2 regions of the Siminovitchia sp. FSL W7-1587 genome follow, and region 2 is predicted to be linked to the other one. Evidence: riboswitches for the same ligand, from Rfam matches in the RefSeq annotation. Region 2 holds a riboswitch; the other holds the start of a gene.
The links. Region 2 has a riboswitch for S-adenosylmethionine ahead of NST31_RS14655 (O-acetylhomoserine aminocarboxypropyltransferase/cysteine synthase family protein). Riboswitches for the same ligand answer to the same signal wherever they lie in the genome.
Positions count from the first base shown of each region.

Region 1: linked by a shared signal. The riboswitch ahead of metK (methionine adenosyltransferase) and the one ahead of NST31_RS14655 (O-acetylhomoserine aminocarboxypropyltransferase/cysteine synthase family protein) in region 2 are both predicted to bind S-adenosylmethionine.

Region 1 covers NZ_CP150169.1:3,498,839-3,504,943, reverse strand. Annotated here, with positions in the region: gene asnB (asparagine synthase (glutamine-hydrolyzing)) at 1-1,067, opposite strand, end outside; gene NST31_RS16560 (nitronate monooxygenase) at 1,229-2,149, opposite strand; gene metK (methionine adenosyltransferase) at 2,407-3,606, opposite strand; SAM riboswitch class I at 3,760-3,888, opposite strand; gene pckA (phosphoenolpyruvate carboxykinase (ATP)) at 4,153-5,742, shown strand; gene NST31_RS16545 (iron-sulfur cluster biosynthesis family protein) at 6,009-6,105, opposite strand, start outside.
Region 2 covers NZ_CP150169.1:3,134,108-3,140,212, reverse strand. Annotated here, with positions in the region: gene NST31_RS14665 (IS110 family transposase) at 1-465, opposite strand, end outside; gene NST31_RS14660 (DUF3891 family protein) at 896-1,669, shown strand; gene NST31_RS14655 (O-acetylhomoserine aminocarboxypropyltransferase/cysteine synthase family protein) at 1,711-3,015, opposite strand; SAM riboswitch class I at 3,165-3,276, opposite strand; gene NST31_RS14650 (redoxin domain-containing protein) at 3,379-3,972, opposite strand; gene NST31_RS14645 (hypothetical protein) at 3,965-4,582, opposite strand; gene cls (cardiolipin synthase) at 4,613-6,055, opposite strand.

The DNA of each region.
Region 1 (6,105 bases), 360 kb from region 2:
TGCTTTCTCGCTTCACGCGCGACAAAATATAAAGGAACACACGCAGGATCCGCTAACGGGTCATCCATATGCCACATAATTTTGGGAAGCTCGTTCATATATTCTTCAGGAGAAATAACATAGTTGATGTTTTCCACTCCTAGACGATCGGCTGTTTCTTTTGCCACATCAATTTCACTGAATCCGTCCCTTTCAAAACCGACGGAGAATGTTTTAATATTCGGGTGGAATTGTTTGGCAATTGATACAATTAATGATGAATCTATTCCGCCTGACAGGAAAGATCCGACAGGAACATCACTTCTCATATGAATGTTAACCGAGTCGAACAGCACATCCCGGATTTCTTTGATAAACTCTTCCTGCGAACGGTGTCCGACAGGGGAAAAGTTTGCTTTCCAATAACGGGCGATATTCAAGGGCCCTCCAGGCTTTTTTGTAAAATAATGTCCCGGTTCCAGTTTTCGAATGTTTTTCGTCATCGTCTCCGGTTCAGGCACAAACTGGTAAGTCATGTATTGCTGTAATGAATCCAAATGTAACTCACTGGATTCCATCGCAAGCAAAATACTCTTTTTCTCTGAAGCAAAAAATGTCTCCTCATCGTTTTCCAAATAAAAAAATGGTTTGATTCCAAATGGGTCGCGCGCGCCAAACAGCTCCTGCTTTTCTTTGTCCCAAATGACAAAAGCAAACATGCCGCGCAAACGCTCAACCGCTTTTTCCCTTAACTCGCTGAACAGGGCAAGGATGACTTCCGTATCCGATTCCGTTTCAAAGGAAAATCCTTTCTTTACGAGTTCCTCACGCAATTCGACAAAATTGTATATTTCTCCATTAAAGATAATCCAGTAACGGTCATTCTCATATGATAAGGGCTGGCTTCCACTTTCTATATCGATAATACTCAACCGCCTAAATCCGAAACGGATATGTTCATCAGAAAAAAAGCCTTCATCATCCGGACCGCGGTGGACGATTAAATCGTTCATTTGCTTCAACAATTTCTTCTCTGAATCATTTTGTTCTTTTGCTTGTTCATGGATGCAACCGATAAAACCGCACATTGTGTGTCACCTACTCTAATTAAATTCAAGCAATACCTTACTTATATTAACATTATTTTCTCCTCATTTGCAGATATAAACGAATCAAAATTATATTGCCTGGCAAAAAAGAGAGAGACAATATGTGAACGGCCCTCTCGTATGATCCGTTGTTTCAGCAATTAGTCTATTTTTACTCTAAATTCGTTTTGTAATAAGTCCGCTTTTCCTTCCTCATATTCTTTTAACAGTATTTCCACAATTTCCCTCGTTGTTTCCTTTTTCTTGACAGTGGTGATTCCCTGGCCCGCAGACCAAATATCGCGCCATGCTTTCACGTTAACCAAATGCGATAAATCCACCTTTTCGTTCGGCTTTAATGTCTCTGGATCAATCCCTTCCTTGATCAGGCTGGGAATCAGAATATTCGCGTGGACTCCGCTCAAAGCATCTGTATAAAGAATGTCTTCAATGGTGGACTGAAGCACCATGTTTTTATATTCATCATCCGCATTGCTTTCATGTGCAGCCAAAAAACGAGTACCCATATAGGCAAAATCAGCTCCCATTACTCGCGCGGCCAAAACATCCTTCCCCGTAGAAATCGCCCCCGACAAAATAATTGTTCCATCATAAAATTCTTTTACCGCCGCGATAAAAGCAAACGGATTCAGCGTACCACCGTGCCCTCCGGCGCCAGCACATACTAAAATCAATCCATCTACTCCTATATGTGCCGCTTTTTTCGCATGGCTGATATGAGCAACATCCGAATAAACAAGTCCGCCATATCCATGTACAATGTCCAGCACTTCACCGGGATTTCCCAGAGATGTAATCACAATCGGCGGTTGATATGTCCGGATTAGCTCAATATCTTCATCATATCGTTTATTTGCTTTTCTGTGACAAATCAAATTTACAGCCCAAGCCTTTCCCGCCAAGCCTTTATTCACTTCTTCAAGCCACTGCGCGCATACTTCAGCAGGACGAGCATTTAAAAGCGGGAAGGAACCGATGACGCCCGACTTCCCCGCTTCAATAACCATTTTGGGCGTTGATACTAAAAACATCGGCGCTACGATGACAGGAAGTTTAAGCATTTTTTATCACCTTCTTACTTCTTTTTCGCTCTTTCGTTCCCAAATTCGGATACTCACAAGCACATGTTCCATCGGCGAAAAATTCCCTCAATTCAACAAAGGTATGTCTTTTTTTCATCATCATTCCCCCAATGCCAAATATTTCTTACTTAATTAACTATTCTCCCACATCAATAACTGATGTCAATGACACAATTTTTTGGCTCTTTCAGGTAAAAAAATGCGAAGCCGCACTTATGCGGCTCCGCTGCATCAAATTACACAGAAGTTAAGCTGACAAGGGCATCAGCCTTATCGGTCCTCTCCCAAGGCAAGTCGATATCCGCCCGGCCAAAATGGCCGTAAGCAGCCGTTTGCTTGTAAATAGGACGTCGCAAGTCGAGCATCTTAATAATCCCTGCCGGGCGAAGGTCAAAGGTTTTCCGAATCGCTTTTACAAGTGTTTCTTCATCCACTTTTCCGGTGCCAAACGTGTCTACTGAAATGGAAACAGGCTGGGCGACACCAATCGCATACGCGAGCTGCACTTCACATTTATCCGCAACACCCGCTGCCACGATATTTTTCGCCACATATCTTGCGGCATAGGCCGCAGAGCGGTCTACCTTCGTAGGATCCTTTCCGGAAAAGGCGCCGCCTCCATGGCGGGCATAGCCTCCATACGTATCGACGATGATCTTTCTTCCTGTTAACCCCGCATCTCCCTGAGGTCCCCCAATAACAAAGCGTCCCGTGGGATTGATAAAATATTTGGTTTTATCATCCATTAATTCGGGAGGCACGACTGGCTTAATGACATGTTCTATTATATCCTGTTGAATTTGTTCCAAGGTAATTTCTGGATGGTGCTGGGCCGAAATGACAATCGTGTCCACACGAACAGGCTTTCCGTCTTCGTTATACTCAATCGTTACTTGCGTTTTTCCGTCGGGGCGCAAGTACGGAACCACTTCGTTCTTGCGGATTTCAGCCAGCCGCCTTGAAAGTTTGTGAGCTAGCGATATGGGAAGCGGCATCAGCTCTTTCGTCTCATTGCATGCATAGCCGAACATAAGCCCTTGGTCTCCTGCTCCGATCGCTTCGATTTCTTCATTGCTCATTTCTCCTTCTCTTGCTTCAAGGGCGACATCTACCCCCGCAGCAATATCAGGCGATTGCTCATCAATCGAAGTAATGACCGCACATGTCTCGGCATCAAAGCCGTATTTTGCACGTGTATACCCAATGCCTTTCAAAGTGTCGCGAACGATCTTTGGAATATCAACATAAGTAGATGTTGTAATTTCCCCGGCAACTAAAACAAGCCCGGTCGTAACGGATGTTTCACAAGCCACACGGGCATTTGCATCCTCGGCAAGGATGGCATCCAATATGGCATCAGATATTTGATCACAAATTTTATCCGGATGTCCCTCAGTAACGGACTCAGATGTAAATAACCGCCGATTTTTGGACATCAAAGCTCCTCCTTTTAACAATAAAAATAATGGATCCAATAGAAAATGCTTCATATGAAGCATTTTCATGCGAACTTGCCAAATAAAGCAAAAAAACCTTTCCCCACAGTAAATCATTGAGGAAAGGTTTTGTCATCGTGTTCGAGCCTTTCACTCTTATCGTCCAAGGCTTTCGACCTTGCTACAGGTAAGCACCTTTCTATTCGTCAAGCATACTCGCTTGCTCATAGCAGGTTGCCGGGCTTCAAAGGACCTGTTTCCTCCACCATCTCAGGATAAGAGTATCCATTCATTATAAAATCATAACCTAAATGATAAAACGATGTCAACAGGGAACCCTTAATTATATAAAGATCTTGGAAAATCGGGCGATATTTTCATGAAAAAGAGTCTTTTCTGGCTTTTTTTAAAGAAATAGGGTATATAATGAAATGCCAGCCCATGTTCATGAAATCTTCAAAAATAGTATAGACTATTCATTTAAATGTGTTATACTAATTCTCAAGTACCTAAAACTTAAAAATCAAAACAAAGGAAGGGTAAGGAATGAGTTCAATAGGCATCAAAAGCGAATTAACTCAATTAATAAATGGGCAAAACGTTCATTTACAATTATCAGTTCCTCGGCTGGTCGAAAAAGTATTAAACCGCAATGAAGGAATTCTTACTGCATCAGGTGCAGTGCGCGCCGAAACAGGAAAATATACAGGCCGTTCCCCTAAGGATAAGTTTATTGTAGAGGAACCATCTGTAAAAGACAAAATTGAATGGGGTTCCGTTAACCAGCCCATTTCTTCAGATGTATTTGAAAAGCTCTACACGAAGGTGATCAAATATTTACAATCAAGAGATGAAATTTTTGTTTTTAAAGGATTTGCCGGAGCTGATGAAAAGTACCGTTTACCGATCCAAGTCGTGAATGAATATGCCTGGCATAATCTTTTTGCCCATCAGCTGTTTATACGCCCTTCCGCGGAAGAACTTGCAAAACATCAAACTGAATTTACTGTTGTTTCAGCTCCAGGCTTCAAAGCGAACCCTGAAGTTGACGGCACAAAATCAGAAACGTTTATTATCGTGTCATTCGAACGAAAAATTGTTTTAATCGGTGGAACAGAGTATGCGGGAGAGATGAAGAAATCCATCTTCTCTGTCATGAACTATGTTCTCCCGGAAGCGGACATCTTATCGATGCATTGCTCGGCCAACGTTGGAATTGAGGGCGATGTAGCATTGTTCTTCGGATTGTCCGGAACAGGCAAAACGACATTGTCTGCCGATCCAAACCGCCGGTTAATCGGTGATGACGAGCACGGCTGGTCTCCAAACGGAGTCTTTAACGTTGAAGGCGGCTGTTATGCAAAAACGGCAGGCTTATCAGTAGAAAAAGAGCCGCAAATTTATAATGCCATTACATTTGGTTCTGTTTTAGAGAATGTCATTGTTGATCCGGATTCACGCGAACCGCTGTATGATGACACAACGCTGACGGAAAACACAAGAGCGGCCTATCCAATCCAGGCAATCGACAACATCGTTGAACCAAGCATCGCCGGCCATCCTTCTGTTATCGTATTTTTAACTGCCGATGCTTTTGGCGTACTGCCTCCAATCAGCAAGTTAACAAAGGAGCAGGCCATGTACCATTTCTTGAGCGGGTACACGTCCAAGCTCGCTGGAACAGAAAGAGGCGTTACATCACCTGAAGCGACATTCTCGACATGCTTCGGAGCGCCATTCCTACCGCTCCCGGCTGCACGATATGCTGAAATGCTCGGAAAGAAAATTGATGAGCACGGAGTCCAGGTTTTCCTCGTTAATACAGGCTGGACCGGAGGAGAATATGGAGTCGGCAGCAGAATGAATTTAAGCTACACACGCGCCATGGTTCAAGCAGCGCTAAATGGAGAATTAGAAAACGTTGAAACCGTTCAAGATAAAGTATTTGGTCTCTCTATTCCACTCCACGTTCCTGGAGTGCCTGATGAAGTACTTCAACCAAACAAAACCTGGTCTGATGAAAAAGCCTACTATGCGAAAGCCAAAGAATTGGCTGGCAAGTTCGATCAAAACTTCTCCAAGTTTTCACATGTTGATAAACTCATCAAACAACTGGGTGGACCAATAGCTAAATAATGATTGAAAAGTTTGCGGAGGAAAATATGCCTCTGCAAACTTTTTTGCTTTTAAAATGGCGCTTCCTGTTTTCTCACAGTTGACGTTAACTCGCAGAAGTAGTTTATGTGAATAAAGCTGTTTTGGGGAGCTCCGTCAGGGCCCAAGGATGCATAATGTGGAGACCAGCCCATCCTTTCATTGCATCCGGATTTGAAAAAACGCCTCAATAGCCATAAAAAAGAGAGAAAGGAGCTGGATACTGTTCCCTTCTCTCATTTTTGAACCTATACGATTTCGATCATACAATCACTGGCAACAAAGCTCTCGTTGATAAAAAAGCCAAGTTCTTCAGTGAAATCAATATTTGTTTCTTCCTGTAAA
Region 2 (6,105 bases):
TAATTGTAACGCATTATGCAAATACATCCGTGTACGCTTTATATCCTCTTCTACTTCTTGATAAAAGCGAGATAAATCACGTATATCATGATAAATATCTGGTTGGTCTAATTTTTCTGGTCGATCATTTTGTCGATGAACTTGGGCCAATTTATGGGCGTCATGTTTGTCTGTTTTCCAGCTTCGTAATGTCCCTTGTTCTAATTGCTTTTTGGCTGCCAAGGGGTTCAATAAACAATAACGTAATTGATTTTTTTGACAGAATGTTTCTAGCGTCTTAGAGTAAATTCCAGTAGATTCAAAGACAAGCATCAAATCTTCAGGAAGTGTATATATTTCATCCAAGAGTTCCTGAAAACCAGCTTGACTATGTATTACTTCACCTTCAGAAAGACACTGTTGATCGTCGTAAACAACCTTGTAGCTTTTCCCCATTGATACATCTAAAGCCATTACTGTTCCCATTTAACTACCTCTTTTCTCTCTTAGTGATGAAAGTTCTTCACTTATTCATTTCGATTCCAATTTCCTATACACGAGCTCAAGGCCCCAACATACTTAAACCTGATTCAAAAATGAAAGTGAAGAAGCCCGGTTTTTTATTCGGATTCGCAATCCTCGAGGCTACGGTCGGGCTTTCTCTCACTTCTCACTATATCTTAAAAAAGAAATAGTGGGTAAAATCATCCGTCGATGATCTTACCCACTAATCTTAGTATGTTTTACCAGTGGCAGTAATAGGAAAGTTCAAACTTGGCGAACGTATTATCGAAACAGCCGCTTCTTCTCACAGTGGGGTAATATCCATGCATCCTTCATGCCGTTTACGACATACCTGTTTACGGGGCGAAAAAATGTTACCATATAAAGAATGATCATATGAAGGAGGCGCCTCATGATCGTCAGGGACCGTTTGGGTGAATTTGTCATGATCGAACAAGACCATCATGCCCGCATATCAGGTGAAATTTTTTCCTATTGGCAGCCAGAATACTTCAGAGGTGTGAAATGGAAAAAGTCGGTTCTGCACGCTGTCGCCAATCATGATTGCGGTTGGAAAATGATTGACCAACAGCCTTTTTGGAACGAAAAAAAACGGGCTCCGTACACGTTTATGGATTTTCCCCCACCTGCCAAAACACTTATATATAGCAGCGGGATAAATGAAGTAGAAAGCCGCGATCCATACGCAGCACTCTTATGCAGTGAACATTATGTGCGTTTTCAACAGCATGATGAAACCCCCGAAGCGAAACAATTTGTTACATCCGAAAAGGCCAGGCAGCATAGGCTGATGACATCCATTACCGACTTTAAGCAGTCGTTGTTCGATTTCCACTATGGACTTCTCCAGCTTTGTGACAATTTATCTTTGTATATTTGTCTCAATGAACCCGGTGTAAACAAAGAAAAAGAATTTCCATTTTTCCGCAAAGGCATTCCCCTGCCGCATACACTTAATGTTTTTTCTAAGGGAGTACTGCATGCACGCTGGCTGGATAGCCATACAATCGGCTTGGATGAATTCCCTTTGAAACAGCCGATTACCATCAGCTTGAAACAAAAAACAGTTTCCAAAGAAAAGATTTCCAAGCAAGGACTCATCGAAAGCTATTTGGCTACTCCATATGAAACGGTCGGTATTCGGCTAGTGCCTACAGAAAAATAAGGCTGTAAACGCTCGTGACGTTCACAGCCTTATGCAGCATTTTAATTGGATTGCTTTACAGCTTCAACTGCTTTTTCAATCGCTTGCCCCAAGTCGGCTGTAATGTCTTCTACAGCTTCCAATCCAATGGCAAGGCGGATTAATTCTTCCGTTACGCCTGTATTTTTCAATTCTTCGGCGCTTAACTGCTGGTGAGTGGTTGACGCGGGATGAATGATCAGTGATTTTGCATCTCCGACATTTGCCACATGAGACCAAAGCTTAACATTATCAATCGCATTTCTCCCTGCTTTCCTTCCGCCTTTAATGCCAAAATTGACGACGGCGCCAGGGCCTTTTGGCAAGTATTTTTGAGCGAGCTCGTAAGATGGGTGACTTTCAAGACCCGGATAGGAAACCCATTCAACTGCATCATGGTTTTGTAAAAATTCAGCGACTTCTTTGGCATTTTCAACATGTCTTTGAACACGAACGTGCAATGTTTCAAGTCCTTGCAGGAAAATAAAGGCATTGTCCGGGCTTAGGCAAGGTCCAAAGTCACGAAGCAATTGCACGCGAAGTTTAACGGCAAATGCGGCTTCCGGCAAATCAATTCCGTAGCGGATGCCGTGATAACTTCTGTCCGGCTTGATAAAATCCGGGAATTTTTCGTTATTCCAATCGAACTTGCCGGCATCGACGACAACTCCTCCGATCGCTGTTCCGTGTCCACCGATCCATTTTGTGGCTGAATGAACAACGATATCCGCTCCCCACTCGATCGGCCTTAGTAAGTATGGTGTGGCAAACGTGCTGTCCACGATCAATGGAATTCGATGGTTATGGGCCACTTTGGCAACTGCTTCTATATCAAGTATGTGAAGGCTCGGATTTCCGATCACCTCCGCAAAAATGGCTTTCGTTTTTGGCGTGAGCGCTTTACGGAAGTTTTCTGGATCTTTTGGATCGACAAATTTTACATGGATGCCATATTTCGGAAGAGTGGTTGAAAACAGGTTATATGTTCCGCCATATAGATCGGTCGCCGCTACTATTTCATCTCCGGCTCCGGCAATATTCAAGATGGAAAACGCGATAGCCGCCGCTCCAGAAGAAAGAGCAACAGCAGCTGTGCCTCCCTCTAGTTCCGCTACTCTTTTTTCAAATACATCCACGGTCGGGTTCATGATTCTTGTATAAATGTTGCCCGGCTCTTCCAAAGCAAACAATTTTTGGGCATGTTCCGTGTTTTTAAAAACATAAGAAGTTGTTCTGTACACGGGAACTGCACGAGATCCTGTTTCATCTGGCTCCTGTCCCCCATGAAGCAATACTGTTTCCGGCTGATAATTTTTTCCTTGTGTCATTTTTTGACACCCTCCTTAAAATGATTTTAAAGCCATCGGAATAATAAGATTTATGGCGATTAAACGTCTCAATCTTGAGAAAAGGGGGAGATTTCGTAAATCAAAAAGCCCCCTTCCGAATAAGAAGAGGGCTGATTTATCTTTTCCTCCCCTTATCTTCCAAGCCATAGTCATGACCTGTAGGAATTAGCACCTTTTCAGAAAAAACTGAAGGTTGCCGGGCATCGCAGGGCCTATTCCCTCCGCCGCTCTTGATAAGAGTAATGCTGATATCATTTAGTTTTTATGTGGTTGTTTTAACTCTTGCATGTAAGTATATACTACCGCTCTATCGCCTGTCAAACATTTTTCAAAAATAAAACATTAATTCATTTCTGAAACAAGTCGTTCCATCATTTCTTGATCCATTGGGCCAATGATTTTTTTGCGGATAATCCCATTTGTATCAATCATATAGGTCGTTGGAATGGTGATCGTCTGATATGTGTTCCCGACATCTCCCTCTTCATCCAAAAGGATCGGAAATGTTAGTTTGTATTCGCTTTTGAATTCTTCCACTTTTGAACGTTTATTGGATACTCGCTCAGCATATGTCAAGTTGACCGCGATAATTTCCACGTTTTGGCTGTTCGCCTTCGTTTCATAATATTGTTGCATGTGAGGCATTTCAGCTTTGCAAGGGGGACACCAAGTAGCCCAAAAATTTAAAATGACTTTCTTTCCCTTGTAATCTGAAAGTCTCTTTTTTTCCCCATTCAATGACGACAGCTCAAAATCTGGAGGTACTTCCCCTTCTTTTAAACCTTCTTTCGCAAAAGTCTTTTCTGCTGCTTGAGAGTTGAATTGCTCTTGAGCCGACTTGATTTCGTTGTTCTCACGTATATCCTTGATGATATTCACAACCACAATCCCCAGCAATAAGCCAATCAGTGCCAGTCCAAATATTCTCTTACTCATCGGCTCTCTTCCTTTCTGTAAGGATGGTTGCGGCTAAAGCGCCACAAACCGCCACGTACGTTGCCATCGGAGCAGATAGCATGTCTCCCTTAAAAGAATAGATGAAGGCTTGGAAACATGTAAATAAGATGAGGAGTTGCAACTGCCAAATGGTTTGTCCCGCTTTTTTCCTTGTCCATAAGAAAAACAGGATCGCTCCCAATATATGGATAGACCCCATTAGTATATGCCGCGCATTCAACAGATAGAACGCAAGTTCATACACAAGGGCCGAAAACAACCATGCCTCCACGAGCAGGCTACTGTTTAGCCTGTTTCGCAGCACTTTTACACACAGATAAATAAATGCCCCGGCCATGCCTAATGCATAGCCTTTCCAGCCACCATTAAAATATAGGATCATCAGCGGATTCTTGATCACAGTTGAAAATTGAAAAAGGATGACGCTTAGCTTCCATATAAGAAAAAATATAAAAAATGCATTGCCCATATCGTCTGCCACTGCTTTTTTTCTTTGAATGACAAAGTAAAGAAATGTAAGCAAAAACGCTGCGCCAATGGCTGCCCAAGAAGCAGGAAAAGAGAGAGGGCCGATCGTATACCACTTCAAAACAATTACCCCATTTTTCTTTCAGAAATATTAAAGAACTGGTGACAATAAACGGGAAATCGACTCTTTGAATCGTATAAAAAGCGGCCTTTCTAAATATTCTTTGTAGGTGAGCTCCCGTGACAGTTCGACATCCTTTTTAAAAATATCAACGAGTTTTTCAACAACTGCGTCATCATATAAAAAAGCGTTCACTTCAAAATTGAGACGAAAACTGCGTACATCGATATTGGCCGTTCCCACTGTGGCAATTTTACCATCCGCGATTAATGTTTTTGCATGAATAAAGCCATTTTCATAAATATATACTTTTGCGCCCGTTTTTAACATTTCTCCAACATTGGAATACGTCGCCCAGTACACAAATGGATGGTCAGGCTTATTCGGAATCATCAATCTTACATCTACACCAGACAATACAGCAATTTTTAATGCGTCCAATACACTCGCATCCGGGATAAAATAGGGAGTTTGTATATAAATATAATCTTTGGCAGAGTTGATCATTTTGATATATCCATACTTAATCTGCTCCCATTCGGAATCCGGACCGCTTGAAACAATTTGGACATCCGTATCCCCAATAGAATTTATCTCGGGGAACAGTCTGTCTTCATAACTGATTTTACTGGAAGACGCTTGGTTCCAATCCAGAATAAAACGTGTTTGCATGGCAAACACAGCCTTCCCAAAAATCCGCAAATGAGTGTCCCGCCAGTAGCCAAACTTTTGATTTAACCCCAAATATTCATCTCCGATGTTAAAGCCGCCTATATAGCCAACCTTTCCATCAATGATTGCCAACTTCCTATGATTACGATAATTCACCTGCAAGTTAAGATGAGGGATAATCGCAGGGAAAAAAGCACTCACTTTTCCGCCGGCTTCAATCAGCGGACGAAAAAACTTCCTCGGTAGTCGCCTTGAACCCATGGCGTCATAAAGAACACGTACCTCCACACCTTCTTTTGCTTTCGACACCAACAAGGATAAAAGCTTATTCCCCAGATCATCGCTGCGCATAATATAGTATACGAGATGAACATGGTCCTTGGCAGATCTTATATCATCCATTAACGCCTCAAACTTTTCATTGCCATCCGTAAAAATATCGACATGATTATCTTGTGTCAGCACTGCACTGTCGTTGACGAGCAGCATATAGATCAAGTCTTTATACTGAGCCGCTTTATTGCCATGAAATGGAAAATTCCCTGAACGAAGCAACTGAATTTGATTCTCCGTTATTTCCATAATCCCGATTTTATTCTGATCTTTCCAATCAAATATTTTTTTTCGGCTTAAATTCTGCCCAAAAATCAAATACAGGACAAAGCCGACAACCGGTATAAAAAACAATACCAAAAGCCATGCCCACGTTGCCCCCGCATCCCTTCTTTCGAGAAAAACAACAAAGCCTGCGAGCACAATATTTAAGATAAGAAAAATACTAATGATGCCTGTAGTAACCATTGCCCACGTCATAGTTTCGCCCCTCGCATCTTTCATTTAGATACATCGAA